DNA from 3 places in the Enterocloster sp. genome. Region 2 is predicted to be linked to each of the others. Evidence: predicted binding sites of a transcription regulator. Region 2 holds the regulator's gene; each other region holds the start of a gene.
What was found. The regulator Rex, encoded in region 2, represses fermentation and respiration genes when NADH is low (regulators of the CRP and FNR family bind a similar motif). The targets are predictions, from matches to a motif close to ATTGTTAANTANTTAACAAT.
Positions count from the first base shown of each region.

Region 1: fucO (lactaldehyde reductase) is a predicted target of Rex. The motif match lies at 7,749-7,768, and genes of this name have one in related genera.
Region 3: ACZM6M_RS14160 (NADH-quinone oxidoreductase subunit NuoE family protein) is a predicted target of Rex. The motif match lies at 4,082-4,101, and genes of this name have one in related genera.

Region 1 covers NZ_DBMACH010000016.1:1,887-12,411, reverse strand. Annotated here, with positions in the region: gene ACZM6M_RS14280 (ABC-ATPase domain-containing protein) at 1-1,123, shown strand, start outside; gene ACZM6M_RS14275 (nuclease) at 1,128-1,373, opposite strand; partial or broken gene ACZM6M_RS14270 (ComEC/Rec2 family competence protein) at 1,684-2,433, shown strand; gene ACZM6M_RS14265 (DUF3006 domain-containing protein) at 2,482-2,712, shown strand; gene asnA (aspartate--ammonia ligase) at 2,785-3,792, shown strand; gene ACZM6M_RS14255 (trimeric intracellular cation channel family protein) at 3,813-4,469, shown strand; gene ACZM6M_RS14250 (Na/Pi cotransporter family protein) at 4,577-6,247, opposite strand; gene fucO (lactaldehyde reductase) at 6,562-7,710, opposite strand; gene ACZM6M_RS14240 (TetR/AcrR family transcriptional regulator C-terminal domain-containing protein) at 7,857-8,420, opposite strand; gene ACZM6M_RS14235 (hypothetical protein) at 8,503-10,525, opposite strand, start outside.
Region 2 covers NZ_DBMACH010000010.1:69,071-79,595, reverse strand. Annotated here, with positions in the region: gene alr (alanine racemase) at 1-685, opposite strand, end outside; gene ACZM6M_RS11865 (NAD(P)H-hydrate dehydratase) at 682-2,268, opposite strand; gene acpS (holo-ACP synthase) at 2,270-2,653, opposite strand; gene ACZM6M_RS11855 (redox-sensing transcriptional repressor Rex) at 2,655-3,320, opposite strand; gene abc-f (ribosomal protection-like ABC-F family protein) at 3,496-5,475, shown strand; gene ACZM6M_RS11845 (hypothetical protein) at 5,472-5,702, shown strand; gene ACZM6M_RS11840 (hypothetical protein) at 6,008-6,826, opposite strand; gene ACZM6M_RS11835 (DUF7768 domain-containing protein) at 7,062-7,406, shown strand; partial or broken gene ACZM6M_RS11830 (DNA cytosine methyltransferase) at 7,399-7,536, shown strand; partial or broken gene ACZM6M_RS11825 (group II intron reverse transcriptase/maturase) at 7,532-8,005, opposite strand; gene ACZM6M_RS11820 (M14 family metallopeptidase) at 8,509-9,441, opposite strand; gene ACZM6M_RS11815 (ABC transporter ATP-binding protein) at 9,438-10,232, opposite strand; gene ACZM6M_RS11810 (ABC transporter ATP-binding protein) at 10,216-10,525, opposite strand, start outside.
Region 3 covers NZ_DBMACH010000015.1:62,215-72,739, forward strand. Annotated here, with positions in the region: gene ACZM6M_RS14140 (NADH-dependent [FeFe] hydrogenase, group A6) at 1-756, opposite strand, end outside; gene nuoF (NADH-quinone oxidoreductase subunit NuoF) at 774-2,564, opposite strand; gene ACZM6M_RS14150 ((2Fe-2S) ferredoxin domain-containing protein) at 2,579-2,956, opposite strand; gene ACZM6M_RS14155 (ATP-binding protein) at 2,992-3,549, opposite strand; gene ACZM6M_RS14160 (NADH-quinone oxidoreductase subunit NuoE family protein) at 3,553-4,047, opposite strand; gene ACZM6M_RS14165 (DRTGG domain-containing protein) at 4,268-4,615, shown strand; gene ACZM6M_RS14170 (ATP-binding protein) at 4,670-5,092, shown strand; gene ACZM6M_RS14175 ([Fe-Fe] hydrogenase large subunit C-terminal domain-containing protein) at 5,105-6,502, shown strand; gene ACZM6M_RS14180 (hypothetical protein) at 6,499-6,831, shown strand; gene ACZM6M_RS14185 (PHP domain-containing protein) at 6,828-7,550, shown strand; gene ACZM6M_RS14190 (cyclodeaminase/cyclohydrolase family protein) at 7,787-8,416, shown strand; gene ACZM6M_RS14195 (bifunctional 5,10-methylenetetrahydrofolate dehydrogenase/5,10-methenyltetrahydrofolate cyclohydrolase) at 8,453-9,298, shown strand; gene ACZM6M_RS14200 (basic amino acid ABC transporter substrate-binding protein) at 9,436-10,278, shown strand; gene ACZM6M_RS14205 (amino acid ABC transporter permease) at 10,460-10,525, shown strand, end outside.

The sequences.
Region 1 (10,525 bases), on a different contig from region 2:
CGGCATATCCAGCCGGCCCATGAAAAACAGCACTCCCTTTTCTTCCCCTGAATCCATGCGGATCACACTTACTCTTCCTCATCACGGAAACTGCTCCGGCATGGCAGTCCGCCGCGGGATCACCCTGATCGTGGGCGGAGGGTATCACGGAAAATCCACCCTGTTAAAGGCGCTGGAGGCCGGAGTATACGACCATATCGCCGGAGACGGGCGTGAATTTGTGATCACCGATGACACAGCCTTAAAGCTTCGGGCTGAGGACGGAAGAAGCATCCGGAATGTTGACATTTCCATGTTCATCAATGATCTTCCAAACAAAAAGGATACCAGATGCTTTTCCACAGAGGATGCCAGCGGCAGTACCTCCCAGGCAGCCGCTGTCATCGAGGGAATCGAAAGCGGAAGCAGGGTGTTTCTCATTGATGAGGACACTTCCGCCACCAATTTCATGGTACGGGACGATCTGATGCAGAAGGTCATAAACCGCAGCCAGGAACCGATCACTCCATTTACCAACCGGGCGGAAGATCTGTTTCATAAGGCAGGCATTTCTACCGTTTTAGTAGCCGGAAGCTCAGGAGCCTATTTTTATATTGCAGATACCATTATCCAGATGGACTCCTATGTCCCCCTGGATATTACAAAAAAGGTAAAGGAAATCTGCGCCGGAGACAACCGGCCATCCATTGAGCCGGCTCCCGGCTTTACACTTCCGAAAGCAGGAAGAAAATTCCAGATAAAAGCGGAAAAAGATCATCGGAAACAGGATATGAACGTAAAAGAGGGCCGCCGCGGCAGAGAACAGGGCGGACGGGATGACCGGATCAAGGTAAAGGTATATGGAAAAGATTCCATAGAAGTAGGACGCCGCCCGTCAGAACTGAGGTTTGTAGAACAGCTTATTGACAGTGAGCAGACCCAGGCGCTGGCGCAGATCCTGCGGTTCTGTATGGAAAAGCGGCTTCTGGAACGGTATACGGTTGCCGAAACAGTTGCCTATATCCAAAAAGAGACGGCAAAGGGCGGCCTCACTGCTGTGAGCGGCTGCTCCTATGCCGCCATGGGACTGTGTATGCCCAGACCTCAGGAAATTTTCGCCTGCATTAACCGGTTCAGAGGCTGAGCAGTCAGATTCCGGCTGCCTGTGTTTCCCTTGAAGACAGAAGCTCCTTTAAATCGCAGAGCGTCATTCCGCGCTGCTTTAAAAGCTCGCTGACTTCCTTAAAACGCTCGATCTCGATCTGGGAATTGATTTCCTTTTCCCGGGAACGCAGCTCATCCAGGCTGTCCTCATACTGGGAAATCGCAGCCCGAACCTCAGAAAGCTCAGACTGAAGTTTTTCTGTGTGGGTTCTTCTTACTCCTCTTGCCATAGGTATTAACTCCTTTATAATTTAGTATGTTTCGTTTTCTTCGGGGAATCGTCCCTCATAATAGTTATATATGGGACAGAATGGGAAAATATAACAGAAAGGCTGATAAGACATGACAAAACAGACATATCGTTTCATAGGGACTATTTTACTGACCGCTTCTCTTCTCTCTCTTGGCGGCTGCTCAAAGGAGGAAGCCTCCAAATACCTTGAATCCGCAGCCGATCAGGCAGTTTCGGCTGCCTGGGATTATGCAAAGGAAGCGGTAAAAGGGCAGTTAAATGATAAGACGAACCCTGAAATACAAAGCAGCAGCGGCACCTTAAATGTACATTTTATTGATGTGGGCCAGGGAGACAGCATCCTGATCCAGGACGGAACTCATTTTATGCTGGTCGATGCAGGGGAAAATGATCAGGGCGATACGGTTGTAAACTACCTGAAAGAGCAGGGCGTCACCTCTCTGGACTATGTGATCGGTACCCATCCCCACTCGGATCATATCGGCGGGCTGGACGACGTACTGGAAACATTTCCGGCCAAAACCGTTATTATGCCGCCGGTTGAACATACGACTGCAACCTTTGAAGATGTTCTGGATGCAGTGGCCGGCCAGGGGCTTAAGATCACAAAGCCCGTTCCCGGTGATACCTATGATCTGGGACAGTCCCAGTTTACCGTCTTAGGTCCTGTGGGCGATTACGCAGATGAGCTGAATGACTGGTCTGTGGGCATCCGCCTCACAGATGGAAATCATTCCTTTGTCATGTGCGGCGATGCGGAAACAGAGGCTGAGGAAGATATGGCACGCAGCGGCCTGAATCTTTCGGCTGATGTATTAAAATCAGGCCATCATGGCAGCCGCACCTCCAGCAGCCCTGAATTTTTAGAAGCTGTATCTCCATCCTGGGCCGTGATTTCCTGCGGCAAGGGCAATTCCTACGGCCATCCCCATGAGGAAACCTTAAAAAAATACGCTGAACACCGCATTCAGGTACTGCGTACGGATGAAAAGGGTACCATCATCGCATCCAGTTCTCCGGAAGGACTTACCTGGACTTATACCAAAAAATAAAACATTATAGAAACGCTATAGGAGGGATATTTTATGATCTGCATTGTTGACCGAATCGAAGAAACCACAGCTGTATGCCAGAGAGAGGACCGCTCTGTCTTTACTCTCCCGCTGTCCTGTCTGCCTCAGGGCGTAAAGGAGGGAGATGTCCTCCGGGAAGAAAACGGAGTTTTCAAAACTGACCCGGACGAAACCAGTGAACGAAGAAAACGCATCCGGCAAAAAATGAAAAATCTTTTTTCTCTTGCACCTTTTTTCCTTTAATGATACCATAGGAGTAATTTTATCACGCCTGTATCCCACAGCATACAGAGCTTTTTTATGGAGGATGGATCAATGGAACTGATATTACCCAAGAAATATGACCCCAGGCTTACGATCCGTGAAACACAGGATGCCATCAAGTACATACGCGATACCTTTCAGAAGGAAATGGGGCGTGAGCTTCATCTGGAGCGTATCTCCGCTCCCTTGTTTGTAGAACAAAGCAGCGGTTTAAACGACAACTTAAACGGCGTAGAGCGTCCGGTCCAGTTTGATATGGCCGGCCTTCCCGGTGAAACTCTGGAGGTTGTCCATTCACTGGCCAAATGGAAGCGCATTGCCTTAAAGGAATACGGCTTTCAGCCGGGAGAAGGTCTCTATACCAATATGAACGCCATCCGCAGGGATGAAGAGCTGGATAATCTCCACTCCTGCTATGTAGACCAGTGGGACTGGGAAAAGGTGATCACCAAAGAAGAGCGCACCATGGAAACCCTGATGGCTACGGTACGGGAAATCTTCAAGATCATCAAGCATATGCAGCATGAGGTCTGGTACAAGTATCCCCAGGCCGTAAAAGAGCTTCCGGATGACATCTTTTTTATTACTACAGGCGAGCTGGCACAGATGTATCCCGACAAAACGCCAAAGGAGAGAGAAAACCTGATCACCAAAGAGCATGGCTGCGTATTCTTAATGCAGATCGGCGATAAGCTGGCAGATGGAAAGCCCCATGACGGACGCGCACCGGACTATGATGACTGGAAATTAAACGGCGATATCCTGTTCTGGTTTGATACCTTAAACTGTGCCCTGGAAATCTCCAGCATGGGCATCCGCGTGGATGAAGCTTCTCTTAAAGAGCAGTTAAAAAAAGCCGGCTGCGAAGACCGCATGAACCTTCCTTACCACAGGATGCTGTTAAACGGAGAACTTCCCTACACCATCGGAGGCGGTATCGGACAGTCCCGTCTGTGTATGCTTCTGCTTGACCGTGCCCACATCGGAGAAGTACAGGCCAGTATCTGGCCTGCTGATATGCGGGCTGTATGCAGCCAGCATAAGATCTATCTTCTGTAAAGAGAAACGAGGGCGCCGCCATGGAAACTATTTCTCTTTTCTTTCTCATTGAGGCTATCGGCACTATTGCCTTTGCCTCCTCCGGTGCTATGACTGCGATCCGAAAGCGTCTGGATCTTCTGGGAGTGATCATCCTGGGGGAAACAACCGCCGTCGGCGGCGGTATGCTCAGAGACATTCTTCTTGGAAGGGTGCCTCCCAGCCTGTTCATCAACCCGATCTATGTGATCATGGCCTTTGTTACCGTGCTGGTTCTTTTTCTTATCATCCGTTTTAACCAGCATATTCTTACCGGCCCTTACATTGTAATCTACGAACGGATCATGAATATTTTTGACGCCGTCGGGCTGGCTGCCTTTACGGTCACAGGCATCGACACTGCCATGATGGCAGGCTATGGCGATTATCGTTTCCTGTCTATCTTTCTGGGAGTTCTTACCGGAGTAGGCGGCGGCGTTCTCAGAGATATCATGGCCGGACAGACGCCCTATATCCTGAAAAAGCATGTGTATGCCTGCGCATCTTTAGCCGGGGCTCTGTTTTATGTATATCTGTCCGACTTCCTGGGAGAAAGTATCTCCATGGTAGCAGCTGCATTCCTGGTGGTTCTGATCCGCCTGTTAGCTACCCGCTACTGCTGGGATCTCCCCAAGGCTACAACAGATGAGATCGGATAGATGCATTAAAAACGCATATCTGTCAAATGCATCAATCAAAAATGCGTTTCCCTCAGGAAGAAACTCCTCCCACGGGAAACGCATTTTTATATTTCAGTATTTACATTTCAGGCATTGGCCGGCTGTGTGTCGGAAATCCCTTCGTCATTTTTGTTGATCACATCATAAGCCTCTGCAATATTTAACATATGATCGCCGATACGCTCATAATCTGTAAGCATCTCAGAATAAAGAATCGACGCCTCAACATTACAGCTTCCCGCTCTCATGCGGTCAATCTGATTCTGGCGGAATTTACGGGTAATATCATCAATCTTCTGTTCGATTTCCTGTACCTTCGCCAATTCAAACTTCTTCTCTCCTGCAGCCGCCTGCTCCAGAAGCTTCATTCCCTTGGAGCAACTGTCCGCCATAACGGAAAACTCGCTCTGGGCATACTCGGAAAAGGACAGATCCTTTTCTAAAATGGTCTGGGCATACTCAGCCAGGTTCATGGCGTGATCGCCGATACGCTCAATATTTCCCAGAATAGAATACATCTTATTCAGTGTTTCAATATCCTTTGGCGTCTGGTCCAAAACAAGAACACGGGATATCTTTTTGGAAAGACGGACATTTGCAAGATCAATCTCCTCTTCTCTGTTTTCAATCTCTCCGATCCCGTCTTCGCCGGGTCCCTGCTCTACTGCCAGGAAGCTGGCGTCTACGTTTTTAGAAGCCGCAGACAACATATCACGGATTTCTTCATGGATCTGGCTGATGGCAATGGTGGATACTCCAAGGTGATGCTTAGAAACCATAAGTCCCTGAAGCCAGTGATCTTCGTCCATAACCTTAACCTCGGTATCAGGAAGAATCCGCTCTACGATCTTAACCAGCACACTGCCGAAGGGAAGCAAAAGCAGGGACGTTCCCAGATTGAATACCGTATGGACATTTGCAATCTGCGCCATGGGATTTCCCGGAGCCAGGCTGATCATCACATCTGTAAATGGAGTTACAAGGCTTAATACAACAAATACCACTGTACCGATCAGGTTAAACAGCAGATGGATCGCTGTAGCGCGCTTTGCGTTGCGGGTCGTTCCAATGGAAGCCAGAACTGCCGTAATACAGGTACCGATGTTCTGTCCGAACAGAACGAATACCGCGCTGTGCAGATCAATGACGCCGCTCATGGCCAGAGCCTGTAAGATACCGACAGACGCGGAGGAGGACTGGATCAGCGCCGTGAAGCCCGCGCCTACCAGAATGCCCAGAAGCGGATTGCTGAATTTCGTCATCATTTCCACAAACTGCGGTTCTTCTCTTAAAGGAGACATTGCAGAGCTCATCATATCCATACCAATAAAGAGTACGCCGATGCCTGCAACAATACCGGCAATATGCTGGATCTTCTTATTCTTTACAAATACAAGGATGGCTACTCCGACAAAGGCGATCAGAGGAGCCAGAGCTCCAACATCCAGAGCGATCAGCTGACCTGTGATGGTCGTACCGATATTGGCGCCCATGATAACCCATACAGCCTGATTTAAAGTCATCAGACCGGAGTTAACAAAGCCCACTACCATAACCGTGGTAGCGGATGAGGACTGGATCAGCGCCGTGATCACAGCTCCCACTAAAACGCCCAGAAAACGGTTGGAGGTCAGACGCTCCAAGATCTGCTTCATCTTGTTTCCGGCTGCCGCTTCCAGATTGGTACTCATCATCTGCATTCCGTAAAGGAACAGTGCCAGGCCGCCTAAAAGTCCTAAAAGCAATTCAAATCCCATGATTTCTCCTTTTTGGTTCAGATTCAGAGACATTTGATATCGTTTTTCGGATAATATCCATTTATCCATCAAAACAGGCACAAAATATAAGACATAGCCTGTATACCGCAGCAGATACGCTCCACCATGTCTCTGTCCTCTTTTCCCTTTTTTTTACATTTTCTTTACCTTTTGTTTACGTATTCTCATTATACGGGATATTTCATTTCTAGTCAATATAGTTTCCCTGAGGTAATGTAAAGTCTGTGTAAATTATATGTAAAAAGGCTCCGGTTTCCTTCTGAAAACCAGAGCCCCTTTCTGTGATATGATCGTTACATCAGTGACTGATACAGCGCCTTGATATCCTCAAAGGTCGGATCCTTTGGATTGCCGGGACGGCAGGCATCATCCATTGCAGACTGCGCCAGGAAATCTACATCCTCAGGCTTAACGATTTCCTTTAAGTCAGCGGGAATACCTACATCTGCAGACAGCTTCTTTACAGCCTCTACGGCAGCCTTCCGGTATTCCTCCTGGCTCATGTTCTCTGCTCCTTCTACGCCCATGGCAATAGCGATGTCCCTGTACTTGGTTCCCGTACAGGGGGCGTTATACTCCATAACAGTCGGCAGAAGGATGGCATTTGCAACGCCGTGAGGTGTATCATATACAGCGCCCAGAGCATGCGCCATAGAGTGGACAATACCAAGTCCTACATTGGAAAAGCCCATTCCGGCGATGTACTGGCCCAGAGCCATACCCTCGCGGCCTTCCTTTGTATTTTCGCAGGCGCCTCTTAAATATTTTGAGATCAGCTCGATTGCCTTTAAGTGGAACATATCGGTCATCTCCCATGCCCCCTTTGTTGTGTATCCCTCAATGGCGTGGGTTAAAGCGTCCATACCGGTAGATGCAGTCAGACCCTTTGGCATGGAAGCCATCATATCCGGGTCAATTACTGCTACTACAGGGATATCATGTGTATCTACGCATACGAATTTGCGCTTTTTCTCCACATCTGTAATGACATAGTTGATCGTAACCTCTGCTGCGGTTCCTGCTGTAGTGGGAACTGCAATGATCGGAACAGACGGGTTCTTGGTAGGAGCAACACCCTCTAAGCTTCTTACGTCCTCAAACTCAGGATTTGCAATGATGATTCCAATGGCCTTGGCCGTATCCATGGAGGATCCTCCGCCGATGGCGATCAGATAATCAGCGCCGGATGCCTTAAAAGCGGCTACGCCGGTCTGTACATTTTCAATCGTAGGATTCGGCTTTATATTGGAGTAAATCTCATAGGACAGGCCTGCTTCATCCAGAACATCTGTCACTTTTTTTGTCACGTTAAAACGGATCAAATCAGGATCCGAGCATACGAATGCTTTCTTAAAGGCTCTTGCCTTTGCTTCATTTGCAATCTCTGCAATTGCACCTGCACCGTGATAAGAAGTTTCATTTAATACAATTCTGTTTGCCATGGTTCCTCTTCTCCTTTTCTTTCTCAGGATCTTCCCTGTTTGTTAATATTATAACAGCGCCTAAAAAAAATAAAAGTGACAAACAGGGTAGTCTGTCACTTTCTATGTCTTTTTTGTGAATTATCACAAAATGGTTTATGCAGATGTTACAAAAGCTGCAATTCGTCAAATACTCTGGCAAGCTTGGGGGGCAGGGCTTCTACCAGCTTTTTAGCCATTTCCTCAGGCGAGTCCTTCATGCCCCCTAAAACCCATTTTACAGTCATATAGACGGAACCACGGCAGTACATCTCAAGAAGGAACTGTATTTCTTCACTTAAAGGACGGCTGGTTCTGCGGTTGATCAGATCCCTGTAAAACTGAAGGATCAGCTCAAAATCATGTTCCTTTACGGAATTGCGGTCATCGCTTCGAAATGCTTCCGTAAAGAAGACCTTTTCTGCACGGATAAACGCAAACTTCTGTGTCAGGCTTTCTCCCACAGTATGCCCCATGCCGATCTGCTCAAAGGACTGAAGAACCAGCTTGTCAAAATACCAGTTAATTAAGTCGTATTTATCCAGAAAATTCCGGTAAAATGTCTGGCGGGTAAGGCCGCAGCCTTCCACAATATTTTTTACGGTTATCTTATCTACCGAAGCAGTCTTCATACACTCCTTCACCGAAGCTGCCAGCCGGTATTTTGTTTTCTCCTGTTTTGTAAGTTCCATGAAGCTCATCCTTTCCGGCACTGCTGTGCAAAGAGAGTACCGCCTGCTCTTTCTTAAGCATACCAGAAAATCAGCTGCTTTTCTATCTGTTTTTAAAGATGTCCACCAGAGAACGCCACATTTTTACCAGTACGTTCCACATCCGTTTCAGAGGACTTACCTCCGGCTCCTCTGTTTCTGCGTCCAGCGTCTTGTGTTCCTCATTCTCCAAACTGATCTCATCTGTGCGGAGCACAACCTGCAGGGTTCTGGGTTCCGGATTTTTAGAAGATGTAAAGGATACCTTTTCCGCGTCCGGATCCATAAACAGGAATCTGTTTTCCGTATCGAATTTATCAAGCTGGCTGTCGATCACATCCTTCATGGTACGGCCGGCCCGACGGATCCCGGCTGTACTGTCAAGCACATTCAGACTTTTATTTAAAAGCTCCATACTTGCCATAAGGCTGTCTTTTGCTGCCACATCCATCTCGTCGCTGGAGGCTTTAAGCGTATTCTGAACCAGTGTCAGGGTATCTGTAGTGCTGTTTAAAGCCTCCGTGGTTCTTTCCGTAAGTGCACTCAGATCGTCCAATGCGCTCTGAAGATCCGGATAGTATGTATCCAACGAATCATGGAGCGCCGTAAGATCCTCAATAAGAAAGTCCATATTGTCCACCAGATCCGCACTGTACTGGGCAGAATCGGAAATATCCTCCATCAAGTTTCCTGCTGTCTGGGTAAATTTCCGGCTGTCTTTGTCGATTTTTCTGAGCATCTGCATCAGCTGCTGCAGCTGGGAGCCTGAAGAAGCCACAAAAGGCACCTCTCGTTTTTCAATCTGTGCCTTTGGAACAACCGCACGGCTGATGGTCTGGCTGCCGGTATTCTCGTTCTCAGGCTCATTGATTTCCAAGTTTTCGTCTTTCTCTGGTTCCGAAGCGTCCGGTGCCTCCGGTTCTTCTGAGCCCTCCGGCTTCTCCTGCTCCTCCGACTCCTCTGGTTTCTCTGAGCCCTCCGGTTCCGAAGCTTCCGGTTCCTCTAACTCTTCCTCTCCCTGAGCCTCTGGAATTTCAATCTCTGGCACTTCTATTTCCAAGGCCTCATCATCATATTCCTCCAGCTCCCCAATCAGCTGTCCCAGAGCCTCCAAAGCCTCTGTGGTCTGCACCTGAAAAGATGCGTTCGTTTCTATCAGATAACCCAGATCGTCTCTCAGATCCGGCAGCTGTTCTCCCATCGAAGCCGTACTGCTCTTAATATTTCTCAGTCTTGTATACAGCTTTCCCAGAGGCTCCTGCATCTCTCCCAGTGTTCCCACAATGTCGCCCATACTTTTATGTACGATCTCTGCCTCTTCCTTTGCCGTCTGCAGATGAGGCACCAGGGTTTCCAGCTGGCCGGACATAGCCCTGAGGGATTCCAGTGACCGATCGTTTCCTGCCAGTATGGCGTCCTTTGAGCTGCTCCATTTCTGCCTTGCATTCTCTGCTGCATTCAGGCCGGACTGCATCTGATCAACTCCGCCCCTCATATCCTCTATGGACTGAGCCATCTGCTCTAAGCTATCATACAGTTCATCTCCCGCATCCTGCCAGGTATCCTTTGCCTCTTTTAAATCCTTAATATGCTCCAGATCCTCCACCGTTCCCGGCGTCATTGCCATGATGACTCCCGTTGTCTCAAAGGAATCCGAACCGATGCGCACCGTATAATCCCCCTCTTCCCCCGGAAGAGCTGTAAATACAACCGCTGTAAGCTCCCCCATATTCTGGGTCTGAGATCCCTCTGCTTCCACGCTGAAGCACTTGGACATGTCCACGGGAACTGCCACCAGCAAAAGCATATTATTACGGTAATACAGATCTGCCTGTTCATTAGGCTCAGCCTTTATGTGAATTTCCACCAGCCCGGAAGCTCCGGCCAGCTTTTCCCCGTCTGTGGGAACCCCGTTGAGCTTATAGGACACATCAAAATTCCACGGAAGCGCTGTCTGCTCCTGATCCAGCGTACATTTATAGTAAAAGCGTTCCCTGCGATCCGGCGGAAGCTTCCAGACCACTTCCCCCTCTCCCAGCTGCGGTTCATCCTGAGTTGACATATTTTCCACCGCCAGATAATTTCCA
Region 2 (10,525 bases):
CATAAATACAGATTCCGGCACGGACCATATCCATATGGTTTGAATCCAGATCTTCTACGATCCCGGCGCTGTTGGAACAGTGGCGGATGGGAATATTGACCCCATATTCCTCCAGATAACCTAAAAAAGCCAGATATTTGTCATACTGCTCCCTGTAAAAGGTCTTGTCTGTCTCATCTGCTCTTGCAAAATGGGTAAAAAGCCCCTCGATTTCAATGCCCGGAAGGGACGCCATCCCGGCTGCCTCCTTTGCAGCATCCCTGCTGGGAGCCATGCCGATCCGGCTCATGCCTGTATCAAGGGCCAGATGGATTTTGGCCGTAAGGCCTCTTTCCTTTGCCAGACAGGATAATTCCTTGGCTTCTTTTAAACGGAACATAGCCGGGGTGATCTTGTACTGCAAAAGCTCCTCAAACCGCTGTCTGTGGGTCACACCTAAAATCAGGATCGGTTTTTGGATCCCATGGCGGCGCAGATTGATCCCTTCGTCTATATTAGATACCGCATAACCTTCCACATACGGATCCATGGCCCAGGCCACCGGAACTGCTCCATGGCCGTAGCCGTCTGCCTTTACGACACCCATAATGGCTGTAGAGGCCGGAAGGGCCTCTCTCATAGCTTTCATATTAGAAACAACGGCATCCAGATTTACCGTTGCATATACTCTGCTGTAAGGTCTCATTTTGTTTTGATTTCCTCCTTCTGCCGATCCATAAAGGCCCCGGCTGCCTCAGCAATCTCTGATGCAAGCAGGCTGTGAAGCTTATTTCCGGCTGCACGCTCTCCTGCCAGCCCATGAATATAAACGCCCAAAGCGGCTGCTTCCTCTTCCTCCATTCCCAGGGCCATCAGCCCGGCCAGGATGCCGGTAAGCACATCTCCGGATCCGGCCTTTGCCATAGCGCTGCTTCCGCTGGTATTGATATATAAAGTCCCCTCTTTTCCTGCGGTCACGGCTGCCGCATCTTTAAGAACGCAGGTAATCCCGTAGTGGGATGCATAGGAAAATGCCGCAGCCGGAAGATCGGCCTGAATTTCACTGATTTTCTGGCTTGTAAGCCGCGCCATTTCCCCCAAATGGGGAGTGATCACAATATTTTCCGTATAGTAGGAGGTCAGATAGGGGTGAGATGCAATGGTATTTAAGCCGTCCGCATCAATGATCACAGGCACAAAGGCGCTTGTAAGGATATCCTCTACCAGATATTCCACATAAGGCTCGCTTCCAAGACCAGGGCCTAAAACCACCACATCTGCCCAGTTCATCTCAGCCTCGATCCGTTCCTTAAAATCCTCTCTCCCGCCTAAAAGCTCTTCCGGACGATAAGAAGAAATAATGGCTTCCGGAAGAAGGGTCTGTAAAACCGTCCTGTTTTCTTCCACGGTCAGGATTTTTACAAGTCCCGCTCCGGCCCTGTAGGCTCCAAGAGCGCTAAGATAAGCTGCTCCGCTCATGTTTTTAGAGCCTGCTGCGATCAGCACGCGGCCAAAGGTCCCTTTATTTGAATAGGCTTTCCGCTCCGGTACCCGGTTTAAATCGCTTTCCTCGCAGGCATACGCCATAGAGATCGGATCCTCCTCTTCCGGCTCTGCCCTTAAGGCCTCCTCAGGAAAACCGATGTCTGCAACCGTAACATTTCCCGCATAGTCCCTTCCCGGATATACGGCAGTTCCAATCTTCTCCCAGCCAAAGGCTACGGTTTCATCTGCTTTCAGAGCAATCCCCATCACCGCTCCCGTACCGGAATGGATCCCGGAAGGAATATCGACAGCAATGCACCATGGCTTTGTTTTTCCATTCCCTTTAAGAATCTCTGCTGCAAGCTCCATACAGGCTCTGTATTCTCCCTGGATTTCCCGGCTTAATCCCACACCGAAAAGGCCGTCGAAAAGAATCCCGCAGTTTTCTGCTTCCTCTTTCATAAGTTCCCATTTTTTTACAGGTATCCCCAGCTTCCTGGCAATGGAAAGCTGGAGCTTTAATTCTTCTGTCGCCTTTTCCTCTGAACTGGCCAGAAAAATAACTGCAGGAAGTCCTTTTAAATAAACCATCCGGGCTGCCGCCGCTGCATCCGCTCCATTATTTCCCACACCGCACAGCGCCCAGACCGGACTGTGTGCGGCAAATGCTCGGGCTGCCTTTAATGCGCAGTCTGCGACCGCCAAAGCTGCCCGCTCCATTAAAACCAGGGAAGGAATCCCGACCTCATGGATGGTGTAATGATCCACTGCTTTCATCTTTCTACCTGTCAGAAGGGTTCTCATATCATGTTCTCCTCTCTGCGGACGTTTCCTTTTCGCCCACTGCAAATGCCATGGCAAAATCCTCTGTATTGGAGATAGACACATGGATCTGTGTCAGCCCCATTTCCTCAGATCGCTTTTTAGCGCCGCCGTAAAGATTGACATAGGGTTTTCCAAGCTCATCCCGAAGCACCTCGATATCTCCGGGCATAAATCCCCGGAACCCGGTGCCGAACATCTTTGCCACGGCCTCCTTCACAGCAAAAGAGCCGGCCAGCTTAGAGGCAGACCCCTTCGCTTGCCGGCTTTCCGTCTCCGTAAATGTGCGAGCGACAAAATGAGGCCTCCTGCAGGCCTTTTCCATGCGCTTTATTTCGATCAGATCGGTTCCAACTCCCAGTATCATCCTACTTGCTTCCTGTGCGTTCGTTTTTTTCATCCCGGTCCAGCATACTGCATACCCGGTAGGACAGCCGCATCAGACTTTCAGACAGATGCACATTTTCCACAACTACATCCTCCGGTACAACAAGATCCGTATGGGCGAAATTCCAGATTGCCTTGATTCCTGCTGCTACCAGACGATCCGCAATCTCGGGAGCCTTTGTCTTTGGTATGGTAAGAGCCGCGATCTGGATCTCATTCTCTTTTATAAAGCTTTCCAGATCGTCCACGGACCGGATTTCAATCCCGCGGATCACCAGACCGATCAGCTTGGGATTGATATCAAACATCCCTTTGATCACAAAACCTCTCCGTTCAAAATTTGTATAATTGGCGATTGCCTGTCCCAGATTTCCGGCTCCGATGATGATCAGATTGTGCTGCTGGTCGATTCCCAGAATCTTTGCAATTTCCGAGTACAGATATTTTACATTATAGCCATAGCCCTGCTGTCCGAAGCCGCCGAAATTATTCAGATCCTGGCGGATCTGAGAAGCTGTAACCTTCATGCGGTTGCTCAGTTCATTGGAAGAGATACGCTCCACTTCTTCTTCAATCAGCTCCCCCAGATAGCGGTAATAGCGGGGCAGTCTCGAAATAACCGCTTTCGATATTTCCTTGCGTTCCATCCTGTGCCACCCTCTCCTTATATGATTCAATCTAATGCTTTCTATTATAATCGGGCGTTAAAAAAATGTCAAATCACTTTCAGGATGTTCTTGAAAAAAATATGTTCCTATATTATACTGATTGGTGCATATTATGCAAAAAACATAGAATTTATGCTAAAAAAGGAGTTTTGAAATGATCCTGTCATGCAGCAACATCAGCCGGTCCTTTGGAGATAACCATATCCTCAAACGGGTCTCATTTCATATAGAGGAACATGAAAAAGCCGCTGTCGTAGGGATTAACGGCGCGGGAAAATCCACTCTTTTAAAGATCATCATCGGTGATCTGGCACCAGATGAGGGAAGTGTAACCTGGGCCAAGGGCGCTTCCATCGGATATCTGGCCCAGCATCAGGATCTGGAGGGCGCTGAGACCATTTATGACGCTCTTTTAGAGGTAAAGCGGCCTATCCTTGAAATGGAGGAGCGTCTGCGAAACCTTGAACAGTCCATGAAATCTGCCTCCGGTGAAGAACTGGAGGCTATGCTTTCCGAATACAGCCGCTTAAACCACGCGTTCGAGCTGGAAAACGGCTACGCCTGCCGCAGTGAAATTACGGGGGTATTAAAGGGTCTGGGATTTTCAGAGGATGAATTTTCAAAGCCCATCCAGGCGCTCTCCGGCGGCCAGAAAACCCGTGTATCCTTAGGCAAGCTCCTCTTAACCAAACCCGATATCCTTCTTCTGGACGAGCCTACCAACCATCTGGATATGGAGTCCATTGCATGGCTGGAAACCTATTTAAAGGGCTATTCAGGAAGCGTGATCATCGTGGCCCACGACCGGTATTTCCTGGACCGTGTGGTTACAAAGGTCATCGAGCTGGACAATGGCACCGCCACTGTGTTTTCCGGCAATTACTCCGCCTACAGCGATAAAAAAGCCATGCTCAGAGACGCACAGATCCGTGCTTACTTAAATCAGCAGCAGGAAATCCGCCATCAGGAAGCGGTCATTGCCAAATTAAAATCATTTAACCGTGAAAAATCCATCCGAAGGGCAGAAAGCCGGGAAAAGATGCTGGATAAAATCGAGCGTCTGGAAAAGCCAGTGGAAATCAACGATTCCATGGATATCCGTCTGGAACCGGACGTAGTCAGCGGAAATGATGTACTCACCGTCACAGACTTAAGCAAGTCCTTTGATACTCAGACATTATTTACACATGGCAGCTTTGAAATCAAACGTGGGGAACGGATTGCGGTTATCGGAAATAACGGTACCGGAAAGACCACGCTTCTTAAGATCATAAACGGCCTGATCCCTGCTGATGCCGGAGAAATCCGCCTGGGCGCCAAGGTTCATATCGGCTACTACGATCAGGAGCATCAGGTCCTCCACATGGATAAAACCCTGTTTCAGGAAATCCAGGATACCTATCCCAATATGAACAACACTCAGATCCGCAATACCCTTGCTTCTTTCCTCTTTACCGGTGATGATGTGTTTAAGCTGATCAAGGATTTAAGCGGCGGCGAACGGGGTCGCGTTTCACTTGCAAAGCTTATGCTTTCTGACGCCAATTTCCTGCTCCTTGACGAGCCCACCAACCATCTGGACATTACCTCAAAGGAGATTCTGGAAAGTGCATTAAACCGATATACAGGAACGGTGCTTTACGTGTCCCATGACCGCTATTTCATCAACCGCACCGCTACCCGGATTCTGGATCTGACCGGACAGTCCTTTGTAAATTATATTGGCAATTATGATTATTATCTGGAGAAAAAGGAGGATGTGGAGGCTGCATTTTTTGCAGGACGAGGCTCTGAGGCTCCAAAATCAGCTTTAGGCCGTCCGGCTGATGCCGGAACGGGAGCTTCTTCCGGTACCGCTGCCTCCTCTTCTGCTTCAGATACAGGGGCCAAGCTTGACTGGAAAGCTCAGAAGGAAGAGCAGGCCAGGATCCGCAAACGTCAGAATGAACTTAAAAAGACCGAAGACGCCATCCACCAGTTAGAAACAAGAGACAGCGAGATCAATGAGCTGCTGGCGTTGGAAGAAGTCTATACCGATGTGTCCAGACTGATGGAGCTGAACAAAGAAAAGGATTCCATCAGTGAAAAACTGGAAAAACTTTACGAATTATGGGAGGCGCTGGCAGAGGAATGAAATTAAAACGTATTCTGGCTCTTCTTGGAGTCCTTCTCCTTGCAGGGCTTGTTCTCCTGTTTTTTATTCTGGCTCTTACCGGGGCTTCCAAAAATACACTGATGGCTGTGGCTTTTTCGATCCTCTTCTTTTCCGTCCTGTTTTATGCTATGGCGCTGATGGCAAGGGTGTTAAAGCATGGAGACGATCCAGGTCAGGAAGAGGATGAACAAAAAAAAACATTGTAGGTTATTGATAAAGCGGGAACCTCCCGGGAGTATGTCTTCATAGGCTGCGGTCATGAAAATGACCGCAGTTTCCTTTTTTACGATAGGATCTGAATTTCTGCTGTCAACCTCTGCAGTTCATTCCGTGTAAATCTTACTAATTTTTTCTCTATGAAATCCCCTTAATGGCTGCTTCCCCATCGGATGAATACCATCTTCTGTTTCACAGACAGGGTATTGTCCTGCCAGCTGCTCTAAATATTTCTTTCATTTTTTCAGAAGGCTGCCGTAATATTCTTCCTGTGTCAACTATACATCCCACACATTTACTGGATTTCTTTTTTATTTTCATTATCGGTTTTTTCTCCCATTCCCGGTTTATTGTCCATTTCTCCGGGTCTTTTACCATTCTCCGCCGGTTCCCTTTCCATGGGCGCCCTCCCGCCTGTGGGAACTTCGCCGTTCTCAGGCCCCCTACCGCCTTTAGGTATCTCACTGCCAACGGGAGCCTTTCCGTTTTCAGGAATATCGGTGCCGTAAACAAGACTGTCCATAGTAATCGTTTTCTCCTCCGTACCGGCTGTTAATGAATAGCTTTCTCCCTGTCTGATATCCGGGCTGCTAATGAGGACAGATGAATATTCTTTTTCTGCTTTCCAGGATAAAAGCTCTGTGCCGTCACTGTTTTTCAGGGCGATCTGCGTTCCGGCTTCCTGCGGATTCAAAGTAACCATTATTATCCCCTGGGTAGAAGATGGATCAAAGTTTTGTGCCATACCGGATGCGCCTGATGAAGCAAAAATTCCTCCTGTGACCACTGCTTTTCCATTATAATCCAATGAACTAATCCCATCTCCTGACGCGTTGATTCTCAGGCTGCCGCCTGAAATTGAAATATAGGCTCCTTCCATAGATACAAACGGATCTTTTCCTTTTTCCATACTGCTTCCGTCTCTGCCTCCGGCAGCATTCACACCGTCGTCAGATGCTGTAATATCGATCTGTCCTCCTGTAATATCGATCGTCAAACCTTCTATTCCTTCGCAGCTTTCTGAAATCTTAATACTGCCTCCGGAAATGGCAGCTCCGTCATCTGCATGGATTCCATCATCTCTGGAAGACAGAGTGTAATCTCCTCCGGTGATAAAAACATATAAAATGTTATTCCCCGTCGCCAGTTATCCCTTAGCATAGCCGGGAAAATCCGTCAAGGGTGCCATACGGCACCCTTGACGGATTTTTCCCGGTTATGCTTTTACACAGTCAAGCGACGGGGATATAAATTCTCCAGAGCCGTCCCCCTTTCCGGGGAAAGGGGCGGAGGGGAAAGGCGAACCTTGCTGATACCCATTCTATATAAGAAGAAACGGAGGTTATTCAATGAAACGACCCTTAGCATATCTGACTGCCGCATGGAGCGGACAACCGGAAATCGACATGGAACTGGCGGCGGGCTACTGCCGCCTTGCTTATGAGGCGGGATTTTCTCCCATCTGTCCGCTGATCTACCTTCCGCTGTTTTTAGACGACAGCGTACCCGAGGAACACAAAGCCGGGATTGACATGGCCCGGGATATGCTCCGCCGTTCCCATACGCTGATTGTCTGCGGGGAAACAGTGGATGAAGATGTGAAAAACGATATTGCAGTTGCCGGAAGGCTTGGCATTGCGGCAACGACTTTAGAGGGCGTCCTGGCAGTAAAAGGACATGGCAGAAATGCCTGACATTAAGCTGGGAAGTCTGTTTGACGGGATCGGGGTCTTTCCCCTTGCTGCCTCCCGGTGCGGAATCCGCTCGGTGTGGGCCAGCGAGATTGAGAAAGCCCCGATTTCCATTACCAAACGGCACTTGCCTCTTTTGCACTTCTGTTCGGACGATAGCCATAGCTACCCTCTGCAAACAGTGGTTCATAGATTGGCACTAACTGTTGGGTTATTGCCTGTTGAAGTGTACGGTCTAGCACTGTTGGTATGCCAAGCTTTCGCACACCACCATCTGATTTGGGAATCTCAACTCGTCTTACTGGAGACGGAGTATACTTTCCACGATAAATGCGGTCGGTTATCTCTCGTTGATGTTCCTTTAAATATGGAAGAGCCTCCTCAATGGTCATGCCAGCAATTCCTGGCGCTCCCTTGTTTGCCTTAACTCTCTTATACGCTCTGTTAAAGTTGTCTTTATACAGTATCGCTTCCAAAAGTCTCGGCTGTGCACTGTCTCTTTCTTTCCATATCCGATTGAATGACCTAGACGCTTTCACATACCCTTCATGTTCCGCATTATCTCTTTGCGAACGGCCATTGTTTTCAATATTTTCTGCCATAGACGGTCATTCCTCCTTTCTCGGTCATACTCAAGACTCCTACTGATTCGGTCCTTCACCTCTCGGCTACTATGACCTCTGCTGACTTCTGTGCGTTCAGCATTGCTTTATGTAATGGTTACCTCTTTCAAGGCGTGCCGCACAGACCTCCCTAGGTACCACACGTTTCTTCCTCTCCATCCATCTGCCTCATCTATCATGCATGATTCCGTGTAGTTATTGGGCTTCGACTTGGATGGCAGCCTTACCCTCATGCATGACCTCATATGAGATTTCTGTTCATCAGACCAGAGATTTGCCCGTGAGTTAGTATGTCCCTCACATCCAGCTTCCTTCAGATCCCACCTCACGATGGACACCCTTGCCTTCGGCTATATCCTTCCCACTACCGGGCGGATTCGGGACTTTAACCCGTTAGAAACGTGCGCCGCTAGGCGCACCATCCATAAAACAGGGTGTGCAGATATAAAAACTGCACACCCGATCGCAACATCCTTCTGCACTTATATCTTCCCATATGCAGCCAATGCCTCGCCAGCCCTTACTCCCAACGCTGTCGTATGATACAAGACAACTCCATCGAATTTTGCACAAAGCTCCGTTCGTTTCCCATCCGCATAAGCTTCAAAAACCCCAAACTTTTCTCCACAGCATACCCGCTTCCCCGCTGTAATAGAGGGATACCAAAAACCGTCAGAGACTGCCTCCTCATAAACGGCTTCTTTTATATCTGCCTGCGATGTTTTTTCATATGAACCCTGTTTTATCCCAAGAAATGCCATAATGCGGTGCATATCCTCCATACACCGCTCCACTTCATTCTCCGACCACAGACCGCCTGAACCCCGTTCGATCAAAAGAGACGGAATCCCCTTCTGTACGGCCCAGCTGTATAATCCATTTTTCGCCTGAGAGCTTACCCTGTAAGGTACGGATAATACTTTGGCTGCCTGTAATGCTTTATCATTAACCGCCTTCTCTCCCTTTGTGGGATAAAAAACAAGAGGAATCAAATCTTCATTGCTGTCTCCGCTGTGAAGATCAATCAGAAAATCTGCACAGGGATATATATATTCTTCCATGGTATAAGCAATCCGTTCAGAAATCGTTCCATTCGATTTTCCAGGGAAAACCCTGTTTAAATTTTTTTCATCCTCCGGAACCACCTGCTTTCTGCCGTCAAAAAATCCGCATCTGTTTACGAGAGGGATCAATATCACGTTTCCCGCCAATTCCATGGGGTCAAGAAACTCAGCCATTCGCTTCGCTGCTTCTATCCCCACATACTCGCAGCCGTGAACTCCTGCCGTTATGACCAGAGTTTTCCCCTGATTTTTTCCACAGATACAAATTCCCTCCATTGCCTCCGCCTGTAAGACGGGAATTTTTATATGTTTCTTTTCCCCCGCCTGTATCTCGTATCCGCAAACGATCATGATGCCTCCTCTGTGTCAAAAACGATAATAGATTCTAAAAGCTTTCTGGCATAGATATCCTTTGCTTCGCTTAGCTGCTTTACCGGAAGATACTCTGTCACCCTTCCCTGGTACAAAAACAGCACATCATCACAAAGATAGGTTATAGATGTAAGATCATGGGTAATGAAAATATAGGTCAATCCAAGCTTTTCCTTTAAATCAAGCAAAAGATCCATGATCTGAACCTGGGTATGGGCATCTAGTGAGGAAATCGCCTCATCAAATAAGATCAACTCCGGATTACACGCAACCGCCCGGGCAATGCAGATCCGCTGAAGCTGGCCTCCTGACAGTTCATGGGGAAACCGACCGGCAAAGTCATAGGACAGGCCTACCAGCTCAAGCAGCCGGCGGATCTCCTTTTCCTGATTCAGCTTTTTCCTCTCTCGTCTTTGACGGACAAAGAGGCCTTCCTTCAAAATATCCGCCACTCTGAAACGGGGATTGGCTGAGGTTGTATAGTCCTGAAAAACAATACTTAACCGATCCTGCAGATTCTTACGTCCCTGTTTTGAACCGTATACGGAAACTCCATTGAGGAATACGGTTCCCGAATCCGGTTTTAAAAGTCCGCATAACACCCTGCCCATAGTAGATTTTCCACTTCCGGATTCTCCCAGAATCCCCAGGCAGGTTCCTTTTTTCACCTCCGCTGATACATCAAATAAAACCTGCTGTTTTGTATGTCCAAACAGCTTGTCCTGGCATTCCCTGCGGAAGCTGACGCATATCTTATCCAGCTTGAGCATGACTGCACTCTCCTCCTTCCAGCGCCTGTCTGTATTTTCTCATAACATCCGTCCGTTTTTCAATCAACAGCCTTGTATACGGATCTGCCGCATGGTGGATAATGTGATGGAAATCCCCCTGATCCACTACTGTTCCCTGGTTCAGAACCACAATTTTATCTGCTATCTGCGAAACAGCATTAAGGTCGTGAGAAATAAAGATCATCGCGGTCTTATGCTTTTGTTTAATGACTGCAAATTCATTTAAAATATCAAACTGTGTAATAGCATCGATTGCAGTGGTAGGCTCATCT
Region 3 (10,525 bases), on a different contig from region 2:
TCCTTCCACATTGGTGCCGATGGGAAGGCCGAATTCTTCGCCTAAAGCGGCACGGACAGCAGGAGCGGTCTGTACGATCACATGCTTGGAAGGATCTGCAATGGCTGCAAATACCTCGGACGTGCAGTCCTTTTCCTGAAGGGCTCCCGTAGGACAGACGGCAATACACTGGCCGCAGGATACACAGGAGGTCTCGCCAAGGCCCATACCGAAGGCAGAGCCGATTTCAGTTGCAAAGCCCCGGTTGTTGGCGCCGATGACGCCAATCCCCTGTACCTCGCTGCAGACTGCCACGCAGCGGCGGCAGAGAATACATTTGCTGTTGTCACGGATCATATGGGCGGCAGAGGTATCGATCTCAGAGGGTGTGGTCTCGCCGTCATAATAGCCCTCATCCTCTACGCCAAGCTCTCGTGCCAGCTCCTGAAGCTCGCAGTGTCCGCTGCGTACGCAGGACAGGCAGGAGCGGTTATGGTTGGATAATAAAAGCTGGATGGTCTTTTTTCTGGAATCCATGACCTTTGGAGTATTGGTAAATACTTCCATTCCGTCTTCCGCAGGATATACGCAGGAAGTAACCAGCTTTCCATTTTTTAATTCGACAATACATACGCGGCAGGCGCCGATTTCGTTGATCTCTTTTAAGAAGCATAAGGTAGGGATCTCGATATGCGCCAGTCTTGCTGCCTCCAGGATGGTTGAGCCCTTGGGAGCAGTGACTTCAATGCCGTTGATTTTCAGTTTGATCGTTTCCATCGTCTATTCCCTCCCTTTTATTTTTTGTAGATTGCGCCGAACTTACATTTCTCCATGCAGGCACCGCACTTGATGCACTTGTTCTGATCAATAATGTGCGGATTCTTTACAGAGCCGATGATTGCTCCGGCAGGACAGGTGCGGGCGCACAGAGTACAGCCGCGGCACTTGTCACGGTCAATGTTGTAGGATAAGAGCGCCTTGCAGACGCCGGCAGGACAGCGCTTCTCCTTGATATGGGCCTCGTACTCGTCGCGGAAATAGCGCAGGGTGGACAGCACCGGATTGGGGGCTGTCTGTCCCAGGCCGCAGAGGGAATTGTTCTTTACATAGTAGCAGAGTTCTTCCAGCTTATCCAGGTCAGCCATATCGGCCTGTCCCTTGGTGATCTTTGTGAGGATTTCAAGCATACGTTTGGTGCCGATACGGCAGGCAGTACACTTGCCGCAGGATTCCTCCACAGTAAATTCAAGGAAGAATTTGGCAATGTCTACCATACAGTCATCCTCATCCATAACGATCAGACCGCCGGAGCCCATCATGGAACCTATGGCAATCAGGTTGTCATAGTCAATGGGGATATCAAAGTGTTCAGCCGGGATACAGCCGCCGGAAGGTCCTCCGGTCTGTGCGGCCTTGAACTTCTTTCCGCCGGGGATGCCGCCGCCGATTTCCTCGATTACGGTCCTTAGGGTGGTTCCCATGGGAACCTCTACCAGACCGGTGTTGTTGATCTTGCCTCCCAGGGCAAATACCTTGGTGCCCTTGGACTTTTCCGTACCCATGGAAGCAAACCATTCTGGACCGTTTAAGATGATCTGAGGGATATTGGCGTAGGTTTCTACGTTATTTAAGATGCTTGGCTTTCCGAATAAGCCCTTCTGCGCCGGGAATGGAGGACGGGGCCTTGGCTCACCGCGCTTTCCCTCAATGGAGGTCATAAGAGCCGTTTCCTCGCCGCAGACGAAAGCGCCTGCGCCCAGACGGAGGTCAATATCAAAATCAAAGCCGGTTCCGAAAATGTTTTTGCCTAAAAGTTCCATGTCGCGGGCCTGCTTGATGGCAATCTGCAGGCGTTCTACCGCGATGGGGTATTCGGCACGGACGTAGATATAGCCCTGGTTTGCACCGATGGCATAGCCGGCGATGGCCATGGCCTCCAGCACTGCATGGGGATCGCCCTCCAGCACGGAACGGTCCATAAATGCGCCGGGATCGCCCTCGTCTGCATTACAGCAGACATACTTCTGGTCTGCGTCGTTCTGACGGCAGAGCTTCCATTTTAAGCCGGTGGGGAAGCCTGCGCCTCCGCGGCCTCTCAGGCCTGCGTCTAAAAGGGTCTGGATCACATCCTCCGGGGTCATTTCCGTAAGAACCTTTCCCAGAGCCTGATAGCCGCCGGTTCCGATGTATTCTTCGATATTTTCAGGGTCAATAACACCGCAGTTGCGAAGGGCGATACGGTGCTGCTTCTTATAAAAGTCTGTGTCGCTTAAGGCCTTGATGCCTCCAGTGGGGCTTACGGTCTCCTGATAGAGAAGACGGGTTACTACACGACCCTTTAAGAGATGTTCGGATACGATCTCAGGGATGTCTCCGGGCTGTACCATTGAATAAAAGGTAGCATCCGGGTAAACGATCATAATCGGGCCCAGGGCACAGAGGCCGTGGCAGCCGGTTTCTACAACCGCTACTTCCTCCTCCAGTCCCTGGCGTTTTAATTCATTTTTTAATGTATCCATGATCTGGGGGCTTCCGGAAGAGGTACATCCGGTACCGCCGCAGACAAGCACATGTGAACGATACATAGATAGTCCCTCCTTTATTTTAATCCTGCAGCGCCCATGGTATATTTCTCAACCGGGTGTCCGCCGACCAGATGGCGCTCGATCACCTCTAAGGCCTTGTCAGGGTTCATTTTTACATATGTAATTTTGTCCTTGCCGGGTTCCATGATCTCAACAATGGGTTCATACTGGCACAGCCCGATGCAGCCGGTCTGAGTTACGCTGATGCGGTCTGTAAGGCCTCTGGACTGGATCTCCTGGGCAAAGGTATTGAGAACAGGTCTGGCACCTGCGGCGATTCCGCAGGTGGCCATGCCTACTACTACGCGGGTATGGTTATGGTCTTCCGCGCGCAGGTTTACCTGGCTCTGCATCCGTTCGCGGATGGCCTGTAATTCAGCAAGAGTTTTCATGGGTTATAAACCTCCTTCTGTCTAAGGGGCAGCGGTCACAGCGATGCGCCGCCGTCGGTTTCCTTCTGATTTTCATTCAGAAATTCCAAAATATAGGCGGATACTTCCGGCGTATTTAATGGAATACCGCCAAGGATCTCCTTCATCTGCCTGGTATCAAGGGTAAAGGAAGCTCCGTTGTATGTATATGTATAGCAAAAATCCGTGTCCGGATGGTACACGATCAGGTTGTGGATGGTGCTGTTTATATCCCCCAGAGGCATACGGTCAATGTGGGATAAGCCAAATTCGGCAGTCACCTCTGTGCCTTTTTCAATCTGGGAATGGATGGAAAAGCTCCCTCCGGCGCTTTCGGCAGCCATTTTAAAAAAAGGAACGCCCAGTCCTACCTTCCGCGTTGTGCGGGTGGTGTAAAAGGGGTCTGTTACATGGGAAAGCTGTTCTTCGCTCATGCCGCAGCCATTATCCCCGATCTGTATGGTCAGACGGTCGGCGTCTGTATCTGCTGTGACGTTTATAGTCACAAGAGAGGCGCCTGCCCGTGTGGAATTTTCTGCTACATCCAGTATATTTAAGGAAATTTCCGGCATCATAGGCTAGTTATACTTGGCTAAAATGCCCGGAATGTCGTCGGGGGTAAGACGGCCGTAAACTTCTCCGTTGATCATCATAACAGGAGCCAGTCCGCAGGCGCCTACACAGCGGCAGGAATCCAGTGAGAATTTGCCGTCCGGTGTACACTCACCGTTGGTAATCCCTAAAATTTCCTCCAGCTTGTGAAAGATTTCCCCGGAACCCTTCACATAGCAGGCTGTTCCCAGACAGACAGAAATTTTATACTGTCCCTTGGGCTGTAAGGCAAACTGTGCATAAAAGGTCGCTACGCCGTAAACCTTTTCTAACGGAACCTCCATCTCGTCTGAGATGATGGTCTGCACTTCAATGGGAAGATATCCATAAATTTCCTGAGCCTTCTGCATCACCGGCATCAGAGCGCCCGGCTGGCTTTTAAGATCAGCAATTACCGCTTTCAGCGCGGCCTCCTGCTCAGGTGTTCCTCGAAAGGGAACCGTCTGTTTTTTGCACGCCATCGTTTTTACCTCCTCGTCGTTGTAAATTATGCAATGTGTTAATATTCTAACACATATAGTCAAAAAAATCTACATTTCTGGGAAAATGTGTCAAAAACTTTGTGTGGAATTGCGGATAAAATGTGCAAAAACAGAGACATATTTATTGAAAGAATTGGGGATAAATGATATGCTGACAGTAGCCGGAAACACAGAACCAAACAGGTAGGAGAGAACGCGTATGACAGTGAGAGATGTAAGAGAGGTATTAGGCGCCAGGGTGCTGGCCGGAGAGGAGCATCTGGACAGGGAGGTAAGGTCTGCCTGCGGCTCTGATATGATGAGCGATGTGCTGGCATTTTCAAAGGATCATTCCGTACTGCTGACAGGATTGTGCAATCCCCAGGTGATCCGTACAGCAGAGATGCTTGATATTGTGTGCATTATATTTGTGAGAGGAAAAAAGCCGGATGAAAGTATGCTTGAGATGGCAAGGGAGAGGAATCTTGTGGTTCTTGCCACCGGACACAGGATGTTTTCTTCCTGCGGAATGCTTTATCAGGCAGGGCTTAACAGCGGGGCAATCTAGAGAGTGCTGCGCTGATACGACGATATATGGAAATTCAGGAAGGAAAGATTTTCTATGGAAGAAGCAATTATTTTAAAATATCCCATATCCGGAGAGGATTTTACACGGGCAGGGGAAGCCAGCAGCGATGTAAAGCGCAAGCTCAAGCAGATGGGGGTGAATCCGGAGGCCATCCGGAAGGTGGCCATCGCCATGTATGAGGGGGAGATCAATATGGTAATCCATGCAGACGGAGGGGAGATTACAGTAGAGATTACTCCGGAAAAGATCGATATGATCCTGGATGACAAAGGGCCGGGGATTAAGGATGTGGAGCTGGCGATGCAGGCCGGATATTCCACGGCTCCGGATGAGATCCGTTCTCTGGGCTTTGGAGCGGGGATGGGGCTTCCCAATATGAAAAAATATTCAGACCAGATGGAGATCGATACCCGGATCGGAGAGGGAACAAAGATCACCATGACAGTATATATCTGAGGGGGTGGAGGAATGGATAAATTCTATCATTCCGTGCGGCTTGACCCTTCTTTGTGCAAAGGCTGCATTAACTGCATTAAGCGCTGTCCTACAGAGGCCATCCGCGTCCGAGGGGGAAAGGCAAGCATCAATAAAAAGTTCTGCATAGACTGCGGAGAGTGCATCCGCGTCTGCCCTCATCATGCAAAACACGCAACCTACGATAAGCTGGATACGATGAATCAGTACGAATATACGGTGGCGCTTCCGGCGCCGTCTCTGTACAGCCAGTTCAACAATCTGGATGACTCTAATATTGTGTTAAAGGCCCTTCTTCGTATGGGCTTTGATGATGTATTCGAGGTCAGCGCGGCGGCAGAGCTGGTCAGTGAAGCCACCAGACAGTACATATCCGATCATGAGGAACAGCTTCCTTTGATCAGTACCGCCTGTCCTTCTGTGGTGCGGCTGATCCGGGTGCGTTTTCCATCCCTGATTCCTCACCTGCTTCCTTTAAATCCCCCGGTAGAGGTAGCGGCTATTCTGGCGGCCAGAAGGGCCATGGAGAAAACGGGGCTTCCCAGAGAGAAGATAGGAATTATGTTTATTTCTCCCTGCCCCTCCAAGGTAACCTATGTGAGAGCGCCTCTTGGTACGGAAAAGAGCCAGGTGGACAAGGTGCTTGCTATCAAGGATGTGTATCCCAGACTGTTAGCAGCCATGAAGTCGGTAGCGGGAGAGGATTATCCAGCTATTGGAACTTCCGGAAAAATCGGCATCAGCTGGGGGCACAGCGGCGGGGAAGCCAGCGGGCTGTTTACGGAAAATTATCTGGCAGCGGACGGTATTGAAAATGTGATCCGTGTGTTAGAGGATATGGAAGATCAGAAGTTTACCAATCTGAAATTTGTGGAGCTGAACGCCTGCAACGGAGGCTGTGTGGGCGGTGTGCTTACGGTGGAAAATCCCTATGTGGCAGAGGTGAAGCTAAAGCGCCTGCGCAAATATATGCCTGTTGCCAGAAACCATATGGAGGATGGTGAGCTGGATGCGGTAAAATGGACAACGCAGATCCAGTTTGAACCCGTATTTAATCTGGGAAATAATATGATGGAAAGCTTTCTGCGTTTAAATCAGGCGGAGCGGCTTGTGAAGAAATTTCCGGGACTGGACTGCGGTTCCTGCGGAGCTCCTACCTGTAAGGCCCTGGCGGAGGACATTGTCCGGGGAGAGGCCAGTGAGACCGACTGCGTGTATTATCTGAGAGAAAATCTCCACAGGCTTTCTGAGGAGGTAGCCATACTGGCAGACGATCTTCACAGCAAGGATAAAAGCAGCCAGGATACCTTAAATACATTAAAAGAGTGCATACGGCGGATTTCGGATGAGATGTCTTCTCTGGACAGCCGGGAAGAGGGGGAGGAAGAATGACCGTACAGGAACTGATTGATAAAAATGTTTTTCAGGAGATTAATATAGGGGACGATACAGACCGGAGCATCACAAAGCCCTTTTGCTGCGATCTTTTAAGCATTGCCATGGGACGGGCTCCGGCAGGCTGTGCCTGGGTTACGGTAATGGGAAACTTAAATACGCTGGCAGTGGCAGCTCTTGCGGATGCGGCCTGTGTGATTCTGGCAGAGGGCGCCATGCTGGATGAGGCTGCTGTGAAGAAGGCTGCTCTTCAGGGGATCACGGTGCTGCGGACAGAGGAACCGGTATTTGAGACGGCCCTGGCTGTAAAGGAGCTGTTAAAATGACAGAGCTGGCATATGATCTTCATATCCATTCCTGCTTATCGCCCTGTGGGGATGATGATATGACGCCGGCCAATATTGCGGGAATGGCAGCGTTAAAAGGGCTGGATGCAGTGGCTCTCACAGACCACAACAGCTGTAAAAACTGCCCTGCGTTCCTGGCTGCGGCGAAGGAATACGGGATCATCGGGATTCCGGGGATGGAACTGACAACTTCAGAGGAAGTCCACGCAGTCTGTCTGTTTCCGGAGCTTTATCAGGCGATGGAATTTGACCGCTTTGTGTACAGCCGTCTCATTAAGGTAAAAAATCGCCCGGAAATTTTTGGAAAACAGCAGATTTATGATGAAAATGATTCTGTCTACGGGGAAGAATCCTGTCTGCTTATCAATGCCGTTAATTTGTCTTTTGAGGGGTTGTGGGAAAAGGCGGCTTCCTACGGGGGTGTCATGTTTCCGGCCCATATTGATAAAAATTCCAACAGCCTCATTGCCAATCTGGGCTTTATTCCTCCGGACAGCTCCTTTCAGACTGTGGAACTGAAGGATATGAAGAAGCTTCATTCTCTGAAACGGGAACACCCTTATCTGGAGCACTGCCGCATCATCAGTAATTCAGACGCACATTATCTGGAGCATATCAACGAACGGGGATTCACGCTGCCGGCTGCAGAGCGGTCTGCCAAGGCTGTTGTGGATACACTGCGCAGAGGGCTTTTTTAAGGAAATCTCTTTTATAAAAGCTTGAGTTTCCACACTTTACACCGCACTCCGGCGTCTGGTGTTCAGGGCTCCGGTTTTCTTATGGCCTTCAAAGTCGTCCTGAACACCAGATGCCAGAGCGCACTGCAAAATGCGGAAACTCAAGTATAAAAGTCCTTGTGGCACAGAGGCAGGTCGTGGTATGATGGGGGACAGGATTAAGGTATTAAAGTACAGTAGAAAGGATGCATATGATCATGACAGCAGAAGCACAGATTAAAGATTATCTGGAATTATTATCATCCAAAGCCCCCGTACCGGGCGGCGGAGGAGCCTCTGCTCTTGCAGGCGCACTGGGAGACAGCCTGGGACAGATGGTGGTACACCTGACCCTGGGAAAGAAGAGGTATGCGCAGGCAGAGCAGGATATGCTGAACTATGAAAGAGAGCTGAAACGTCTTCAGCAGGAATTTCTGATGCTGGCAGATAAGGATGCAGAGGTGTTTGCCCCTCTGGCAGAATGTTACCGCCTCCCCTCATCAACGGAGGAAGAAAAGGCATATAAGGAAAAGGTAATGGAGGAACGGCTTGTACAGGCCAGCTATGTTCCTCTGGAAATCATGGAAAAGGCAGCAGAAATGCTGGGGATTTTAAAGGAACTGGCAGAGAAGGGAAGCGTTATGGCGGTCAGTGATGTGGGCGTAGGCGTTCAGTTTGCCCGTACTGCCATTTTAGGGGCTGTGATGAACGTGTATATCAATACCCGTTCCATGAAGGATCGTAAAAGGGCAGAAGAACTGAACCGTGAAGCGAAGCGTCTTACAAAAGAAGGGACAGACGCTGCGGATCGGATCTATGAAAAAATAGTAAAGCAGCTTCAGGGCTGATGACACAGAACCATTAAACATGAGGAGGAAATGAAAATGGAATTGTTAAAGGGCGCTCCTGTTTCTGCTGCCATCAGAGAGTGGGCTGCGGAGGAAATAAAACAGCTTCAGGGATCGGTTCCCAAGCTTGCCATTATCCGGGTAGGAGAAAAACCGGACGATATGTCCTATGAAAGAAGTGCTGTAAAAAAGATGGAAGCCTTTGGGCTGAGGGTGCAGACCTTTGTATTTCCGAAGGATATTTCAGACGAAGAGTTTAAAGAAGCCTTTCAGAAGATCAATAAGGATCCGGATGTTACGGGCATTTTGCTTCTGCGCCCGCTTCCGGAGCAGATAAAGGAGAAGGAGATTGAAGCCATGATCGATCCTGGAAAGGATCTGGATGGTATTTCACCGGTAAACATTGCAAAGGTGTTTTCAGGAGATCCTTCCGGCTTTGCACCCTGTACTGCAGAGGCGGTGATCGAGATACTGAAAGCAAATAACATTTCTATAGAAGGAAAGCGTGCGGCAGTGATCGGACGGAGCATGGTAATAGGAAAACCGCTGTCCATGCTGCTCCTTAAGGAAAACGCTACCGTGACGATCTGCCATACGCGCACCAAAGAGCTTCCTGAAATCTGCCGGCAGGCTGAGATCTTAGTAGCTGCGGCAGGAAAGGCGGGAATGGTGGAAGAAAGCTGGGTATCAGATGGCGCGGTGGTGATTGATGTGGGCATTAATGTGGACGAAAACGGAAAACTCTGCGGTGATGTGGATCAGGCATCCATGGAGAGCCGGAACCTTCTCCTTACACCAGTGCCGGGAGGCGTAGGAGCTGTAACCACTGCAGTACTGGCAAAGCATCTGATTCAGGCGGCCCGAAGCAATGTTTTACAGTAAAAACCGGACAAAATGAGGTGAATCAAAAATTACCTCTTGCGAAAATGAAAAAAGTGTCTATAATATAAAACGTTACTGAATTTATATTTATGCATACATATGCATGATTAAGCAAAGCAGAAAGAGGAGAGAGCATTATGAAAAAATATGTACTTGCATTTACAGCAGCTTTAATGGCAGCATCATTAACTGCCTGCGGCGGTTCTGCTGCAGAGACCACAGCAGCTAAGACAGAGGCAAAAGCAGAGGATACCAAGGCAGAGGACCCAAAGGCAGAAGAGACCACAGCGGCTAAGGAAGAGACCGAAGCAGCAGGCGGTGTTCTGGTAATGGCAACCAACGCAGAGTTCCCGCCTTATGAGTACCATGACGGCGGCGAGATCGTTGGCATTGACGTAGAGATTGCAAAAGCCATTGCAGATAAGATGGGCATGGAGTTAGAGATCGAGGATGTAGCATTTGATTCCGTTATTCCTGAAATTACTTCCGGAAAGGCCGATATGGGTCTGGCTGGCATGACCGTAACTGAGGACAGAAAAGTGTCTGTAGATTTTTCTGATACTTACGCAAAGGCATCCCAGATGATCATCGTAAAAGAAGACAGCGCGATTGCAGGCCCGGATGACTTAAAGGGTGTTGTAGTAGGCGTTCAGCTGGGAACCACCGGCGATATCTATGTTTCCGATCTGGAGGCAGAGGGAACGACCGTAGAGCGTTACAACAAGGGTTTTGAGGCTGTTCAGGCATTAAGCCAGGGCAAGATCGATGCAGTTGTGATCGATGGCGAGCCGGCAAAGACGTTCGTAGCTGAGACTGAGGGCATCAAGATGTTAGATGAGGCCTTTACAGAGGAGGAATATGCGATTGCTGTTAAGAAGGGAAATACAGAACTCCTTGACAAGATCAACGGCGCACTTTCTGAGTTAGAGTCCGAGGGGACTCTGGATGAGATCGTAGCAAAATACATCACAGCAGAATAAGAATCAGCCAATATCCGGTCCGCCAGGTGCGGGCCGGGTCTTTTCCGGAGCCTGTCTGAAATCTGCTGCGGGCGGCTGTCTGCCTGCGTCCCGTCACAGAGCAGCAAGCAGAGGTGAGACAGATTCCGGAACGAAGGAACTGTTCTGGCTTACACATTCATAAAAGAAAGGGAAAAGTGGAATGTGGGAAAATTTTACAAATGCATTTTATTTAAATTTTATATCTGAGGATCGGTGGCGTTATATT